2 regions of the Bradyrhizobium barranii subsp. barranii genome follow, and region 2 is predicted to be linked to the other one. Evidence: riboswitches for the same ligand, from Rfam matches in the RefSeq annotation. Region 2 holds a riboswitch; the other holds the start of a gene.
What was found. Region 2 has a riboswitch for cobalamin ahead of J4G43_RS15010 (ribonucleoside triphosphate reductase). Riboswitches for the same ligand answer to the same signal wherever they lie in the genome.
Positions count from the first base shown of each region.

Region 1 (8,194 bases), 4.9 Mb from region 2:
GTGGCGCGTCTCGGTATAGCCACGCAGAACCGGCAGGTTCTCGATGGCGCGTCGCGTGCGGATGTCGTCGGCGACCTCGTCGACTTTTCTGGCGAGAGGCTTGGTGCCGGACAGACCGAAGATGTAGTCGATGCCGTTGGTCTCGCACCACGCCATGGCCTCCGGCCGGGCATAGTGCCCGTCGCCACGGAACGTAATTTGCGTGTTGTGCCATCGCGTCCGGATATGCCGTACCAGGCGGCGCAGATGGGCACGCACCTCGACGCCGCCCGGCGTCTTGCCGGGCCGCAGCACGACGGCCACGGGCCGGCTCTTCTCCGTGTCGTAGACGTGGATCGGCAGGAAGCAGCGTTCGTCATAATGAGCGTTGAACAGCGAGAGCTGCTGATGGCCGTGGACGACGTCGCAGGTATCATCGATGTCGAGCGTGACGGATGCCGGCTCGCGCGGGTAGCTATCCATCCATGCGTCGACCAAAATGTAGGTCAGCCGGATCACGTCGCGCAGGCGCGGAGCATTCTCCAGCCGCGACAGCGTCGGCTGGGAACACAAATCCCGGCCCGTGTCCGGCAGCCGTCCGCAGGCCAGTTTGAATGCCGGATCGGACCTCAGATGATCGAGGTCGTCGGCGTCCTCGTAGCCGCAGCAGATCGCGAACATGCGAGCGCGGAGCATATCGACCAGGCTGTGCACGACCCGCGTCGGATCGCGCCGATCCGGGAACACCCGGGCCAGATTGTTGGCCAAACCGAGACGCCGCTCGGCCATCGCCAGAAGCATCACGCCCCCGTTCGAGGTTAGGCGCCCACCATCGAAGGCAGCTGTGACTTTCTTGGCGTGAACGGCTGGAAACGAGAAGGGCGGAATCGTATCGTCGGTCATGGCGGGCGTGGCGTTCGCGGTTGGAGGTGATGGGGTTGGCTTCGCAACCGAATCCTACGCCGCATCAGCGCTTTACCCCTCAGGCGCACTCTTACGAATAAGACGGGTTAAGTTGAAGAAAGATTGAGTGACTCCCGATCATTTCTGTGCCGAAACGTGGAGTCGCGGTCGTGCCGCGTCCAAAGAAACCGGCGCGAGCGGCCTATTAGACGCGGTAGGGTGATCAGCCTCCGAAACGAGACTATCAAGCATGAAGAGATCGAGCGCGAGGCAGAGGTTTTATTTGTGTTGAATTCTTGCTTCTCGATAGTGGTCTGAAATCGTATCATCGGTCATGGCGGGCGTGGCGTTCGCGGTTGAAGGTGATGGGGTGGCTTCGCAACCGAATCCTACGCCGCATCAGCGCTTTACACCACGCTCGCCAGCCTCTCAGGCGCCCTCTCGCGAATAAGACGGGCTAGTAAGGTCAGACGCACGGCAGACAGAAATGCTTGACGCCCATGATGCTTTCATGCCCGGGTACCCGCGGCCGTTCCTAGGACTGCTGCCAGACGCAGCCGCAGCCGCGCGGCGAGCCAATGACCGGCCACATGATAAATTGCGCCGACTTGCGATGGCATCTACTTTATCGGCCTGCGGGACGGCCCTGCTATGCGCTCAGAGCGAAGCTACGCCCATCTAAATGCGCGCGTGAGGAAGGCCACCCACACACAACCAACACGATGACGCCGGAGGACAAGGAGATGTGTCTCACCAACAAAGGACGTGACATGACAGACGGCCGGACCATTTACCCTGCCCGGGCCGGATTACTGGAGCTGCAGTCCAGTAAAACTGGTGCAGCACATCTACAAATATCAATGGCCGAGGCCTTGAGCTGATCCAAATCAATTCGACAAAAGCTCAGATGTCGTTTCCTGGCGCAGATCCAAATATTTCAGTTCGCGAGCGGATCATGTTCCGTCACAACAGCGCAAAGCCGATATCCCTCCGCCGCGGCTGACGCGATCGAGACGCGGGTCGTCCGAACGATATCGGCGTCGGCCTGTCCGCGCAGAACCCAAGCGATGTGCGCAGTGTTAACAAGGTATCTGAATTTGTCACCCCGCAGCTATGAACACCGGCCAGGATCTAATGATCTGACATGGGAGCAGCTTGGAAAGGCGCCGCCCTTCGATCAGGATCTGGAGATTGCCGTGATCGAGGGTAATTCAATTCACCGGGTGGTCTTTCCTTGCCGCCGGATCTTCGGCGGATGGATCAACGCGAATACCGGAGAGCAAATCGCGGTGCGGCCGACGCATTGGCGTATGTGGCCCGGATAGCGCCGTTATCCCAAATGGATTGGTGTGAGTTGGGGTACGGACTGCCTTCGCCGTCCTCTCTTCTGAAACTATCTCGTGGATCGAATGAGGGAGCCTGACGGCATCTCCGAGCGGACCGAATCCGCGCCGAGTGCCTTGCGGTGTCCGTCAAGCATTAGTTTTCTCATTGCTGTCGCGGCCGTTGCCAACGTGCCCATGAGCGACAAATCTCGGCGTAAATTTCCAAATCTCAACCTATACGGCCGCGTACCACGGCATGATTAGCTGCAATACACTTCTGCTTATATGGGTTGCAGATTTTCGGCGAATGTTGTCGCCGTGATCGAGCAGCCGGCAATTCTACCCCGGCCAACGAAACTAGCGCAACGCGTCACCGTCTTTTCTCCGAGACCGTACCTTCCCCGGTCCACGAAGTGGACCGGGCATCATGTCGGCGGCAATGGTAGCCTCGATATTGTGGAAAGCGCAAATCACCACAACCGAATTAGCTTTGTTGAGAACAGACCGGAGCTCGGGATCAACCGATTTGCGGATCGGATGCAGCGCGCAGTTCGCGCGCGGCAGCGACCATGTTGGTGAGCGCCGGCCGAACCTCCTCCCATTTGCGCGTTTTTAGGCCGCAGTCCGGATTGACCCAAAGCTGCGAATCCTGCAAACGCGTCCGAGCTAGCACCATCAGCTCCTTCATTTCGCCCGTCTCGGGGACGCGTGGAGAGTGAATGTCGTACACGCCCGGTCCGATTTGATTTGGATATTCGTACTTCCTGAACGCATCCAGTAGCTCCATTTTCGATCGCGACGTCTCGATTGAAATGACATCCGCATCCATTGCAGCGATCGCACCGATGATGTCGTTAAACTCTGAGTAGCACATATGTGTATGGATTTGCGTTTGATCGGTAACGCCCGATGAGCAGAGGCGGAAGCAATCTCCGGCCCAATCGAGATATGCCTTCCAGTCCGACCGGCACAATGGCAATCCTTCGCGGAGTGCAGCTTCGTCGATCTGTATTATGGCTGCACCGGCATTCTCGAGATCGCGGACTTCATCGCGCATCGCGAGCGCAAGCTGACGGCAGACCTCGCTTCTAGGAATATCATCGCGAACAAACGACCAGTTCAGGATCGTCACCGGTCCGGTCAACATCGCCTTCATCGGCTTACCAGTTAGTGATTGCGCGTAGCGCCACCATTCCACGGTGATCGGCTTCGGCCGCACTACATCGCCAAACAGGATCGGGGGCCTAACGCAGCGCGAACCATAGGACTGAACCCATCCGTTCCTTGTAAATGCGAAGCCGGCGAGTTGCTCGCTGAAGTACTGCACCATGTCATTACGCTCGAATTCGCCATGCACGAGGACGTCAAGACCGATGTCCTCCTGCCAACGTACGGCGCGGGCTATCTCCTCTTTGAGGAACCTGTCGTATTGCTCCTCGCTCATCGCACCTCGCGCATGCGCCGCGCGAGCATTTCGCACCGCTGCGGTCTGCGGAAACGATCCTATCGTCGTGGTAGGAAAAGCCGGCAGTCCAAAGCGTTCCCTTTGGATCTCGGAACGACGGGCAAACGGGGTGGCGCGCTGGCGCATCGTCTGATCGATCGCCCTCATTCGGACAGCGACGTTGGCATTATGGATCTTCGGCGAGGTCCGGCGGGCAGTCGCGGCGCATTCCGACTCGGCAAGAGCTAGCCCAACATTCTGGTCGCCTGCGAGTACCCGCGCCAGGATCGCAAGCTCACGCATCTTCTGAACCGAGAAAGCAAGCCAGCTCTTGACGTCGGACGCGAGCCCGGTCTCGAGTTCAACATCGACCGGCACGTGAAGCAGCGAGCAGGACGGAGCGAGCTGTACACGGTGCCTGCCAAGCTTCGCAATCGAGGGCTTCAGCCGCTGACGGAGCGACGGCAAGTTCGACCGCCACACATTGCGGCCGTCGATGACACCGAGCGACATGACGAGATCACTTCGGCCGTCAGCAATGATCTGATCCAATAGTTCTGGCGCTCGAACCAAATCGACGTGCAGACCGGAAATTGGCAGGCTCAAGGCAGTATCCAGATTGTCGCCTAGGGCGCCGAAATAGCTCGCAAGCATGATCTTGATAGCGGGTCCCTCCTTTGCGAACCGGTTATAGGCGTGCAGCAACGATTGTCGCGCCGCCTCATCCAGATCAAGGACCAGGCAGGGCTCATCAAACTGAACCCAACTTGCCCCTCGTTTGGCTAATTCATGCAGAAGGTCGATATAGACAGGTATCAGATCATCGAGGAGAGAGAGGGGCTGGAACGCGCTATCGGTACTCTTGCCGAGCTTTAAAAATGTGACCGGCCCGATCAGGACAGGGCGGGTCTGAAAGCCAAGAGCCCTGGCTTCCTCATACTCTTCGACGGGTTTGCGAGAGCACAGTCTGAACGCCTGTCCCCGGTAAAACTCGGGAACCATGTAGTGGTAGTTGGTATCGAACCACTTGGTCATTTCCTGCGCGGGCACGCCAGATCCCCGCGTACTCTGGTCGCAACTCGCATCCTGATCGCCGCATTGCGATCCGCGGGCCATGGCGAAGTACGTCTGGAGCGAAACGGATTCTCCGCTCGAGGCGTAGATCTCCGGGATGGCGCCAACCATGACACTTGTATCAAGCACCTGATCATACAGCGAGAAGTCGTTTGACGGAATGATCGTGACGCCGAGCGATTTTTGACGAGCCCAGTTCGCTGCGCGTAGGCCGGATGCGTCTTCGTACAACTGCTGTTCACTAATCTTTCCAGACCAGTAGCTTTCTAGAGCGAGCTTGAGCTCACGCCTTGGGCCGATGCGTGGCGTTCCGAGCGTAGCAACTGGAAGAGAGAGAGGAGACATCGCGTTAACCCCTGTTGGGGACAAAGGCCATGGCGGACGCAGGCAGGAGAAGTCGCGCGTGCGACGGCTGCTTGGCGTACCACCGAGACACCCCGCCCGTGGACCAATATATTGTCGGGGCCGGTCTCCTGGCTTGCTGGTCATCGCTGCTGTCCGGCCTTCCCGAAGCCGTGCAGGCTTCAGTGACATCGTTGGACAGCGGCTCGCCACTTACAGTTGCGGGGGCAGCGCCGGCATTTGCACCGGCTTCCCTCTTAGCTCCGGATCAATGGGAACCGGAGAACCTCGACGACTTGGATTATCGGCACGAGAACTCTTCCGTCAACCTCTCAGATTATGTGCAAGCTAATCTGCGACATCTGCTAGCCGAATGACCGTGCATCTCTGTGACTTACCACCATCCAGAAACATTCTCTAATCAGAGATGTCATAATCAGACATATCCTTCTCAGATACCGGAATAGCATCCGGAGCTGGAGCCGCACGCTAGATCGATGAAAGGGACAGAAGCAGCCTTCCGGCGGGAGTACCGACGTTTCTATCAGAATGCTTTCGATGCGGCCTTGCGATTTCCAGAGTTTCGCCCAGCACCTCGGCTAGCCAGCTATTCTCTCAACTAAAGGATCTGCAGCGAATAGGCCAAGGCACGTGGCGGAATTTAGCAACATACGAGGCGAGGGGTTGATTTGCGTGCCACCCAGACTTCAAAGCCGGGATCAAGCCGGCTTGGTGCCGCTGGCAATCATGCAGCTCGAACGCCGGCGGCACGATAGCGAACCACACAGCTCAATAGCGGCAAACGCACTTCCGTCCATCAGGCATCCGGCATCGAGGCGTTCAACTCTTCTGCTAAATATCCGGTGCGGGACAAGGATGCACAAGCTGCGGCGGATACACTGAATAGGAACACCGAAAACGTGCAAAGGTCAGAAAGTCGACAAGAGCGACACAAACTCTGTGAAAATTTCCGCCTATTGCCTGGCACGAAGAATGCAGACCCTCGGCATGCCCAGTCTCCTCCTGCTGGGCAGGTCCAGCTCAGCCAATTGACGCAGTCGCTGTCGGGGAAGTTAGCTGCGCATGACATACAGGGAGCGCCTGATCGCGCGGGACAGCCAGCGGGTGCCACGTCGCATCCCCGTAAACTTCTTGCGATGGCTCATAGCAGGTTCGAGGTTGCCTGCTTTACAAGATGTTTGGATGAAACGCGATAGGCCGAGGGTTATGAAGAGAATGTCTGGAAGACCCGCGCTATGGCTTTGCTTGGTCGGATTTTTAATCTGCCTCGCCTGGCCGGCTGCCATGAGCAACAATATTCGGGCCAGCGACAGCCCCCTTGTCGAACGATTGAAGTCAACTTGGCGAGCGCAAGATGGTGAGACGATAGAACAAATTATCTCCAATGTCTCGAAGGTGGCACAGTTCGTGCCTCAAATGTGGGGCGTTATTGAACTTGGCCAAAACGACTTTATTTTCGTTTCGTGGACCAGACACCGGGACAACAAATCGGACGAACAGTACGTTATCACCTGGAAGATCGCCCTCGACGGCACGTTTGAACTTGCGTCGACTTATGCGAAGCCGATGGAATTGGGCTGGCGCGCCCTGGCGCTCTCCCTGATCGCCAGTGAAGTCGCAGATGGCGAAAGGGACGCAAATCTTCGCTTTCTGCATGATCCGGCCAACTTCAACTTCGTGGCCACCCCGCAAGGCCGGCTCGGCGATCTTCTGCGGCAGGGCCGCTGTACTATCATTGAACCAGTTGGAGTGGACTACTTACCGAAGCGGAATGGCAAACCGGCCGAGACGGGTGACGTGTGGCGCGTTCTGCTCTTGGTGAATTGTAGTATCCAAGGACCACGTTATTTTGCACACAACGGGGTCATCACTTTCGAAAAGAGAGAAGGACAGGATTGGGAGCCACAATCCTCCTTTGCCAAGCGCATCGCGAAATTTGCCCCTGGCTCCTGGTTCCAACGCACCGAGCCAAATGAAGAGGAAGACTTAGGAGAGCGAAGGCCCGAGTAAACTGCCGCAGAGCAACATCGCGCCGCAGTTCCTCCATGGCCCAGTGCCTCGGACCGACTGCAAGACATACGCGCTCGGCACTTGCTTTGTTTTAGCTTCCGCAACGGTCCGGGTGCCTTTCTCGCAGCAGTCCGGCCCGTCGCAAGAAGGTCGGCCGCGCGATTGCGTTTGTTCCGCCTAGTGTCAGCGGCGCGCACGAGCTTGCGAGATGTGGTTTTCCCGCCTTCACTCCAGCCGGTGTGAGGACACCACTGTGCGTGAGTATAGCAACGTCGAAGGCACCAGGAACTGGGTGTGAGACGAAACCGGCGAGGAAGTTACCGGGAGACGTTCACCGGTAGCGACCCGGCATACCGCTGAGCGCTTGCGCATTTCCGAGCGCGCAGGCCGGGAAGCTCAGGGGCCGTACGCAAGAAAACGTCGAGGACCAGACTGGCTCGACCCTAGCTTAGCTGGCACCCATTCGTCTGCATGTCATCGATCCAGATTTCGAAGCATGGAAAACGCCTGTTTAACTCTGCTCCACCTGCCCAGGTCGACATCAACGATCAATCTTGCCGGGCGTAAGAAGGTTAAGTTATGCGCGGGCGTCTACCCTGAACTCCATTGCGTCTTCTTCTAAATCGGTCAGAGAAAGCCAGACCGATCTTTTTCACATCTTTTCGTGTGAAGTGCGAAATTTCATTGCAGAACCGTTGGCAGCGGCCATTTTGCCGATGGAAACCGTCGCCAACCAGAAAGGTTGATGCTCCACGCCTGACTCCAGCGCGAGCCAGCGCTTCATCGTCGGCCACTTTTTTTTGCAAAGACAACGTTCCGGGGTTCGGGTTTGTTCAGCATCGCCAGTTCGGCGCCGCCCGCGAGGATCTCCCCTCAGGTGGAGAGAGTAAAGCGCGGTCCTAGTGAGAGAGCCGCTGATGCTCGAAGAATAGCGCCGCACGCCCCAAAGAAATCACTTGATCCTTACGCAGCGTCAGGCCGTAGGTTCGCGTTCCGGCGAAGCCCTCATAAAGCGCGTCGGAAATGCCGGCGGAATAACGGACGTAACGCTGTCAAGCAGTCGAATGTATCGGCACCGTGTCGTGCGTGAAACGTG
Region 1 is NZ_CP086136.1:8,907,234-8,915,427, forward strand. It holds gene J4G43_RS43470 (IS1380-like element ISBdi2 family transposase) at 1-882, opposite strand, end outside; gene metE (5-methyltetrahydropteroyltriglutamate--homocysteine S-methyltransferase) at 2,725-5,070, opposite strand; cobalamin riboswitch at 5,172-5,373, opposite strand; gene J4G43_RS43480 (nodulate formation efficiency C protein) at 6,373-7,098, shown strand; gene J4G43_RS55495 (hypothetical protein) at 7,751-7,882, opposite strand.
Region 1: linked by a shared signal. The riboswitch ahead of metE (5-methyltetrahydropteroyltriglutamate--homocysteine S-methyltransferase) and the one ahead of J4G43_RS15010 (ribonucleoside triphosphate reductase) in region 2 are both predicted to bind cobalamin.

Region 2 (8,194 bases):
GCAGCCTTGACGTCGAAGCCAATCCAGTCGACGAGCGGCAGTACGGCGGACAGCCGTGTGGGATAGGGCCCTGCGGTGTGCAATCCGACGCGGAAGCCGAGTTCGCGTCGCACAGCACGCATCGCGTCCGGCAGCGCCGCCTGGAGGGTGGGTTCGCCGCCAGAGAACACCACGCCGTCGAGCAGGCTGCGACGGCTGTCGAGAAAAGACAGCACGTCCGGCCACGCGATTTCCGACTCTCCCCTCGGCGGAATCAGATGCGGGTTGTGGCAATAGCCGCACGACCAAGGGCAGCCCTGGCAGAACACCGTTGCCACGAGCTCGCCCGGCCAGTCGCAGGTGGACAGCCGGGCGAGCCCGCCAATCCGCAATTCAGCCGAGCGCGACGCGCGCTTCAGCGAAGAACCTGCGCTCATTGTGCTCGCCTTTCTTGCCGCGATTGAACGACGACACCGGCCGGTGATAACCCATCACGCGGGTCCAGACCTCACAGGGCTGGCGCTCGTCGTCGCTGAGCGTCACCGCGGAATCGGTGCTGGTCGCACGGGCAGTGGATTCGTTCATCTGTGGTCTCCTTTCAGTGCGCGGCGGCATGCCGCTTGGCTGCGAGCCGTTCGGCGTCGCATTTCGGGCAGAAGGCATGCTCGCCTTCGAGATAGCCATGCGTCGGACAGATCGAGAATGTCGGCGTGACGGTGACGTAGGGCAGGCGGAAATTTGAGAGCGCCCGCCGCACGAGCTTCTTGCACGCTGCGCCCGAGGACAAGCGTGAGCCCATGTAGAGATGGAGCACCGTACCGCCAGTGTATTTGCGTTGCAGCTCGTCTTGGCGCTCAAGGGCCTCGAACGGATCGTCGGTGAGGCCGACCGGAAGCTGGCTCGAATTGGTGTAATAGGGGAGATCGTCGGTGCCGGCCTGCAAGATTCCGGGGTAGCGCTTGCGGTCTTCCTTCGCGAAGCGGTAGGTCGTGCCCTCCGCGGGCGTGGCTTCGAGGTTGAACAGGATGCCGGTTTCGGTCTGGAACGCGGCGATGCGCGCGCGCACGTGGTCGAGCAGCCGTACCGCAAAGGCATGGCCCCAGGGTGTGCTGATGTTCTCGCAATCGGCGGTGAGGTTGCGGATCATCTCGTTGACGCCATTGACGCCGAGCGTAGAGAAATGGTTGCGCAGCGTGCCGAGATAGCGCTTGCTATAGGGAAAAAGTCCGTCGTCCATGTAGCGTTGCACGACCTTGCGCTTGATTTCCAGGCTGTTGCGACCGATTTCCAGCAGCGCATCGAGGCGATGGAATAGGCCCGCTTCGTCGCCGCGATGCAGATAGCCGAGGCGAGCGCAATTAATGGTAACCACACCGATAGAGCCGGTCTGCTCAGCGCTGCCGAACAGGCCGTTACCGCGCTTGAGCAGCTCGGTGAGATCGAGCTGTAGCCGGCAGCACATCGAGCGGATCATGTTCGGCTTGAGCTCGGAATTGATGAAGTTCTGGAAGTAGGGCAGGCCGTATTTCGCCGTCATCTCGAACAGGCGATCAGCGTTCTCGCTCTCCCACGGGAAATCCGCAGCGATGTTGTAGGTCGGGATTGGAAAGGTGAATACACGGCCCTTGGCGTCACCTTTCGTCATCACCTCCATATAGGCGCGGTTGATCATGTCCATTTCGGACTGCAGGTCGCCATAGGTGAAATCCATCTCCTCTCCGCCGATCACCGGCACCTGATCGCGCAGGTCCTCCGGGCAGGTCCAGTCGAAGGTGAGATTGGTGAAAGGCGTCTGCGTACCCCAGCGCGAGGGGACATTGAGGTTGTAGATGAGCTCCTGGATCGATTGCAGTACGTCGCCGTAGCTCAAGCCGTCCCTCCGGATGAACGGCGCCATGTAGGTGTCGAACGAACTGAAGGCTTGCGCGCCCGCCCACTCGTTCTGCAACGTGCCGAGGAAATTGACGATCTGCCCGACCGCACTCGACAGATGCTTCGGCGGGCCGGCCTCGACCTTGCCGGGCACGCCGTTCAGTCCCTCGGTCAAGAGCGTGCGCAGCGACCAGCCGGCGCAATAACCGGCGAGCATGTCGAGGTCATGGATATGGATGTCGCCTTCACGATGGGCGCGGCCGATCTCCGGCGGGTAGATGTGCGACAGCCAGTAGTTGGCGACGACCTTGCCCGAGAGGTTCAGGATAAGGCCGCCCAGCGAATAGCCCTGGTTGGCGTTGGCATTCACGCGCCAGTCGGTACGTTCGAGATACTCGTTGATGGAAGCGGCGACATCAACCATCGCCTTGTGGTCCTGGCGCGCCTGTCCGCGTTTCTCGCGATAGACGATATAGGCTCGCGCAGTGGCGAAATAGTCGGCCGCGATCAGCACCTGCTCGACAATATCCTGCACCTCTTCAATTTGCGGCGTTGCGCCGGCGAAGCGGTGCGCGATGACCTTGATAGTCTCTCCCGCGAGCCTGCCGGCCGCCTCGTCGTCGAACTCGCCGGTCGCCCGTCCCGCGCGGGCGATCGCAGAACGGATCTTGCCGGCATCGAACACAACCGTGCCGCCATCGCGTTTGACGATCGAGCGCGGCAATGCGGCTTGCAAAGAATTGCTTTGACCCAGACCAGACATCGGCATCCCATATGGGTTGGGGCAAGGCCGAGGTAGGCGCATGCGGAAAACGAGCCGCCCTCGGCGGCCGACTGCCGGCAAGCGACCACCGGGACACCCCGCCCGAGGACTCTGTTGTTGTCGCGGCAGGTCTCCTGGCTCGCGGGTTATTGCCGCTGTCTGGCCTTCCCGACGCGGAGATTTTGCGCCAGTGACCCTATCGACAGCGGCTCGCCGCTTACAGTTGCGGGGGCAGCGCCGGCTTTGGCTTTCGGCCGTACCGGCTTCCCTCTTAGCTCTCTATCTTGTGATTCGAGAGACCGTGACAACTACATCTAGCCGCCGTATTCGATACTGTGTCAACAGGTAGTTTATTGCAGCGGAAGTATAGAGCCTGTCATGGGTTCTCGTCTTCGTTGCGGCACGCGTCGATTGTCTCGGGCTGCCTAGCCAGCGCCGCGATTTTTGTGGCCGGATGGAGCGCCGGCCACGGCGAAACGATCCGGACCCGGATTGAGGAAGCCGTCCGTCCTTGGTCCAGCGGCGGCGCTCTCGCGATGTAATCCCAAGGATTTCTTCAACGACACGCGGACGCAGCCGTTCCTGTCGAAAGGCATCGAGCGCAGCATCGACCGCAAGAAGATCGGAAAGCTCGTCGATGTCCTGCGGCGCGATGGTCGTGCAGATCGCTTCGCCTTGGGTCGACGTCTTGAACCGGCGGCGCCGAAGCAAACCGGCCACACGCCACCGCGCCTCGATCGCTCTTCGCCGCGATCCGAGGGTCAGCTCTGCCGTGGGCCCGAACGTCAATGAGACGCCGTTTGAAGAATGCAAAACTGCGAGATAGCGGCTATACGGATTGGAATCGCTCGACGTCATTGTAACAAAGGCTTCCGGAGACGTTCACAGTCTCCCGCGGCACATTGCTGCGGTCAACTCACAGCGTATGGCGCAGGCGCTGCGGTTTTCGTCAACCTGCAGGGCACGTCCGGCTGAGGGGAATGCCCGCTGCGCAGGCAGGTCGTTAGCAGATCCGGCAGCCGTCTCCGATCGGAGTCACCGCAGCGGGGTTACTGAGGTCCAGGCCGTCCGAATAGACCAATCGACCGGCGTGCTGGAGGTCGCACCCGAGTGCGATAACAAAGGTCTTTCGCGGAGGTTCAGCCGAGCGCCGCGGTCCGCAAAAGAGCATTTCCTGCCGCATGGATAGCGAGGCCTTCGCCCTGGAAAAGCCAGACCTCCTCACTCCGCCGGCCGTTCGGGTTGCTGGTTCTTGTGCTTCGGCCGCCTTGGGTGCGAGCGCTTCGCACTACCGGGAGAGCTATCCCGCCGCCGCTCGCGGTTTGCCGTTAGCATCGGAAAGGAATTTCTCTCCAGCGAATGTCTTTCCGGACACGGAGCCTCCCGTGACCATCCGTAATTGCCCGGGGAGAAGAAGGGCCACTTCGGTGCTAATGCTGGCGGGCAGAGCCGGTCTGCCCATTTCAGTACCGACAAGCATATTTTGATCCGGTGGGCCGCAGAGCAATCTGCGGTCATTCCGTTTGTGGGTAGCGAGGGCTTCGCCCTGATCTAACGGCTGACGCTTGGCCGGCGTCGGGTTCCAGTTATTCGCCGATCGCGAACCGCGAACATACTGGGCGGAGCGAAAGGAGTTTTCCGAAAGTGGCGATCAATCACACCAAATACCCTAATCGACATCATTGTGCGCGGCGGCGATCAGGGTGAGACTCCAGCGACAATCAAGGTGAGACTGCGCCGATGGGGGCGGACCGAAGGGAGGGCGTAGCCCGACCGGAGGACCGTCCCCATCGGCGTCGCGCGTTTGCGGACCCGTCTGGCGGCCGGGTGCGGCTGGTGCAAGCTGTTGATTCGTCTCGACAAGAGGGAATCGATGCCTTGCCTGGCTTCCACATCACCGACCACCAGATGAGGCTGTACATGACCTACCGACAGACACTGTCCCCCGAAGCCGCCGCGGCCAAGGCGGGGTTCTCGAAGGCAAGCGCGTATCGAATCGAGGGCGATTGTCGCCCGCCATCGCAGAAGAAGACGCCGAGGGGCCGGCGCCGGTCCGATCCGCTCGCGCAGTATTGGGAGGCCGAGATCGTTCCGATCCTGAAGGCTGCGCCCGGCATCCGCGTGATCGGCGTGCTGGACGAGTTGCGCCGACGGCATCATGACCTGAACCCGAACATCCGCCGCACGCTGGAGCGGCGCATCAACGCCTGGCGGGCGCTCAACGGCCCCGAACAGGACGTGATCTTCCGCCAGCAGCACGAGCCCGGCCGCCTGGGTCTGTCCGACTTCACCGACGTGAGCGCGCTCGGTATTACCATCGCGGGTGAGCCGCTCGATCACCGGCTCTATCACTTCCGGTTGGCGTTCTCCGGCTTCGAGCATGCCCATGTCGTGCTCGGCGGCGAAAGCTTCGTCGCCCTGGCAGAGGGCTTGCAGAACGCGCTGTGGGCGCTTGGCGGCGTGCCGCGGGAGCATCGCAGCGACAGCCTGTCGGCAGCGTTCCGCAATCTGGCCGCCGACGCACGGGAGGATCTGACGCAGCGCTACGCCGGGCTGATGGGCCACTATGGCATGGCGCCAACGCGCAACAATGCGGGCATCGCACATGAGAACGGCTCGATCGAGAGCGCGCACGGCCATCTCAAGCGGGCACTGGAAGATGCGCTGTTGCTGCGGGGGACGCGCGACTTCGCCAGTCTCGATGCGTACCGGGCTTTTGTCGACGAGATTGTCGGCCGGCGCAACGCCAACCTCGCCAAGCCGATCGCGCTCGAGAAGGAGGCATTGGCGCCGCTGCCAAAAGGCCGCACGACCGACTTCGAGGAGAAAGTGATCCCGGTGACGTCGTCAGGCGGCTTCATCCTGCGGCGCGTGTTCTACACCGTGCCTTCAAGATTGATCGGCCATCGCCTGCGTGTGCGCATCTTCGACGACCGGCTCGAATGCTTCCTTGGCGTCACACCGGTCGTAACGCTGCGGCGCGGTCGGCCTGTGTCCGAGAGCCACGGCGGTCATGTCGTGGATTACCGGCACGTCATCCATGCCCTGCGGCGCAAGCCGATGGCGCTCCTCAATCTCGTTTATCGCGACCAACTCTTCCCGCGAGCAGCTTACAAACGTCTGTTCGAGACCTTGCGGGAGCATGGTGATGACCGGCGCGCCTGCAAGGTGACGGTCGAGCTTCTGGCGCTGGCTCACGAGCGCGCCTGCGAAGCAGAACTCGCCGAGGCGATCGCGATGAATCTGGACGCCGGGCAGTTACCCGATCTTGCCGCGCTGCGCGACCGCTTCCGGCCCGAGGCGGCCTCGATCCCGCGTGTCGCCGTCAAGCTGGCGCCGCTCGACGTCTACGATGAACTCGCCTCCGTCAGCGTCATGTCGGGCCGCTCGAACCTGGGAGAGGCAGCATGACCGGTATCGCTACCTCCGTCGATGCTGCCCGTGTCGAGCTGCTTCTCAATGAGCTCCGCCTGCCGGGCGTCAAGGCGATCTGGCCGAAGCTCGCCGCACAGTCGGACAAGGAAGGGTGGCCTGCCGCCCGCTTCCTCGCCGCCCTTGCCGAGCACGAGGCCGCCGATCGCACCCGCCGTCGGATCGAGCGACACATGGTGGAAGCGCGTTTGCCCGCCGGCAAGACGCTCGCAACCTTCGACTTCGAAAGCGTGCCGATGCTATCAAAGGCACAAGCGATGGCGCTCGCCGCCGGCGACGCCTGGTTGAAGGCCGGCGCCAATTTGCTGTTGTTCGGTCCACCGGGCGGCGGCAAGACCCATCTCGGCGCGGCGATCGGCTTGGCTCTCGTCGAGAACGGTTGGCGCGTTCTCTTCGCGCGCACCACTGATCTGGTGCAACGGCTGCAGGTCGCGCGGCGCGAGTTGGCGCTGGAGTCCGCGATCACCAAACTCGATCGCTATGACCTCCTGATCCTCGACGACATCACATATGTAAGCAAGGATCAGGCGGAAACCAGTGTGTTGTTCGAGTTGATCGCCGCCCGCTACGAACGACGCTCGCTGCTGATCACGGCCAATCAGCCATTTGGCGAATGGGGGCGTATCTTCCCGGACCAAGCAATGACGTTGGCTGCCATCGATCGTTTGGTCCACCACGCCACGATCCTCGAGATGAACGTCGAAAGTTACCGTCGAAAAGTTGCCCTCGATCGCAAGCGCGGTCCAGGCCGGCCGCCTGTTCACACTACCCCAAACGAACTCGACAAGACTTTGATTGACGCTGGCAGCGCCGCTTGATTGTCGCGCAGCGTCAATCAACGCTTGCCAAGTCGACGGCCAGCGTCAATTATCTCCTGACTCGGCCGCCTCGTCTCATCTTGATTGACGCGCCGCTCTCATCCTGATTGTCGCGCTATATCATTGGTCCTTTCGAGGCTTTTCGGCCTTATGCACGCGCTACCCCTGCCCTGCAGTCCATTGCTGGTTTCACCTGCTTTCGAGAAGCTGACGAGGCCGCGGCCCCGTAGCTGAGCGGCACTCGCACCGCCCAGCCTGTTCGTTCGCTAAACGTGGTCGGCCTGCCGCTATCGCAGACCGTGCCTTCGCCCCATCGTTCTCTTGCATGCCGAATCAGGCCCACGCCCGCATGACGCTGTAATTGGTAGGGGGAGTCGATCAGCTCCTCTTTATAGCTCGCACGGAGACCGCCCTCCGTGGTATTATCGGGAACTTCGGCTCTGCCAGCTTCAACATCGAGCGGACATCCCCCAAGGAAAACCCTCGACTGCTTAAGCGCTAACCACTTCGTCTGCGGCTACGCCGGGCGGATACGCTACAGACTGCCATACTAGTACCCGGAATCAGAGCTGAGTGATACGGCGGCCTTTGAAACGGCGTTGACGGACCTTTTTCTTGGTCCAGACGAAGGGTTCGGCTCTGTCGTTGTATGCGTTGACGTAGGCATCGATGTGTTCCTGAAGCTGCTTGAGGCTCGTGAAGGAGGTGCCGCTGAGCGACTGCCCCTGCAAGATGGAAAACCATACTTCGACCTGATTGAGCCATGACGCACTTGTCGGCGTGAAATGAAATTGCACGTTGGGGTGGGCCTTGAGCCAGTCCTCGTTCTTTTTATGGGTGTTGAGGTTGTCGAGGATGACGTGAAGCTTGCGGTTCGGAAAAGCCGCGGTGACGCTGTTCATGAAATCGAGAAACTCGACGCGGCGCCGGCGTTTTGAATGGGTCGCGATGATCTTTCCGGTGGCGACTTCGAGCGCCGCAAACAATGTTGTGGTGCCATGCCGCTTGTAATCGTGGCTTTGGCCGGTCAAGGCGCGGCCATTGGGCAACTTCAGATAACCCTGCGCTCGCTCCAAAGCCTGGATCGAGGGCTTCTCGTCCACGCACAGCACAATGGCCTTCGCCGGCGGCGCGACATAGAGGCCGACAACATCGGCGGCTTTGGCCGTAAAGTTCGGGTCGTTGCTCTCGCACCAGGACTTGCGAGCCACCAGGTCAATCTTGTGGCTGCGCAGGAACCGCCAGACATATTGGACATCGACATCGCCCAGCGCCTCGGCCAGCAGGGGGCCGGTCCAGCGCGCAAACCCTTGCGGTGGCGGCTTATCCA
Region 2 is NZ_CP086136.1:3,103,977-3,112,170, reverse strand. It holds gene J4G43_RS15020 (anaerobic ribonucleoside-triphosphate reductase activating protein) at 1-416, opposite strand, end outside; gene nrdD (anaerobic ribonucleoside-triphosphate reductase) at 373-564, opposite strand; gene J4G43_RS15010 (ribonucleoside triphosphate reductase) at 578-2,614, opposite strand; cobalamin riboswitch at 2,722-2,933, opposite strand; gene J4G43_RS15005 (hypothetical protein) at 2,894-3,472, opposite strand; gene J4G43_RS15000 (short-chain fatty acyl-CoA regulator family protein) at 3,618-3,785, opposite strand; gene istA (IS21 family transposase) at 4,493-6,025, shown strand; gene istB (IS21-like element helper ATPase IstB) at 6,022-6,864, shown strand; gene J4G43_RS14985 (IS630-like element ISRj1 family transposase) at 7,428-8,194, opposite strand, start outside.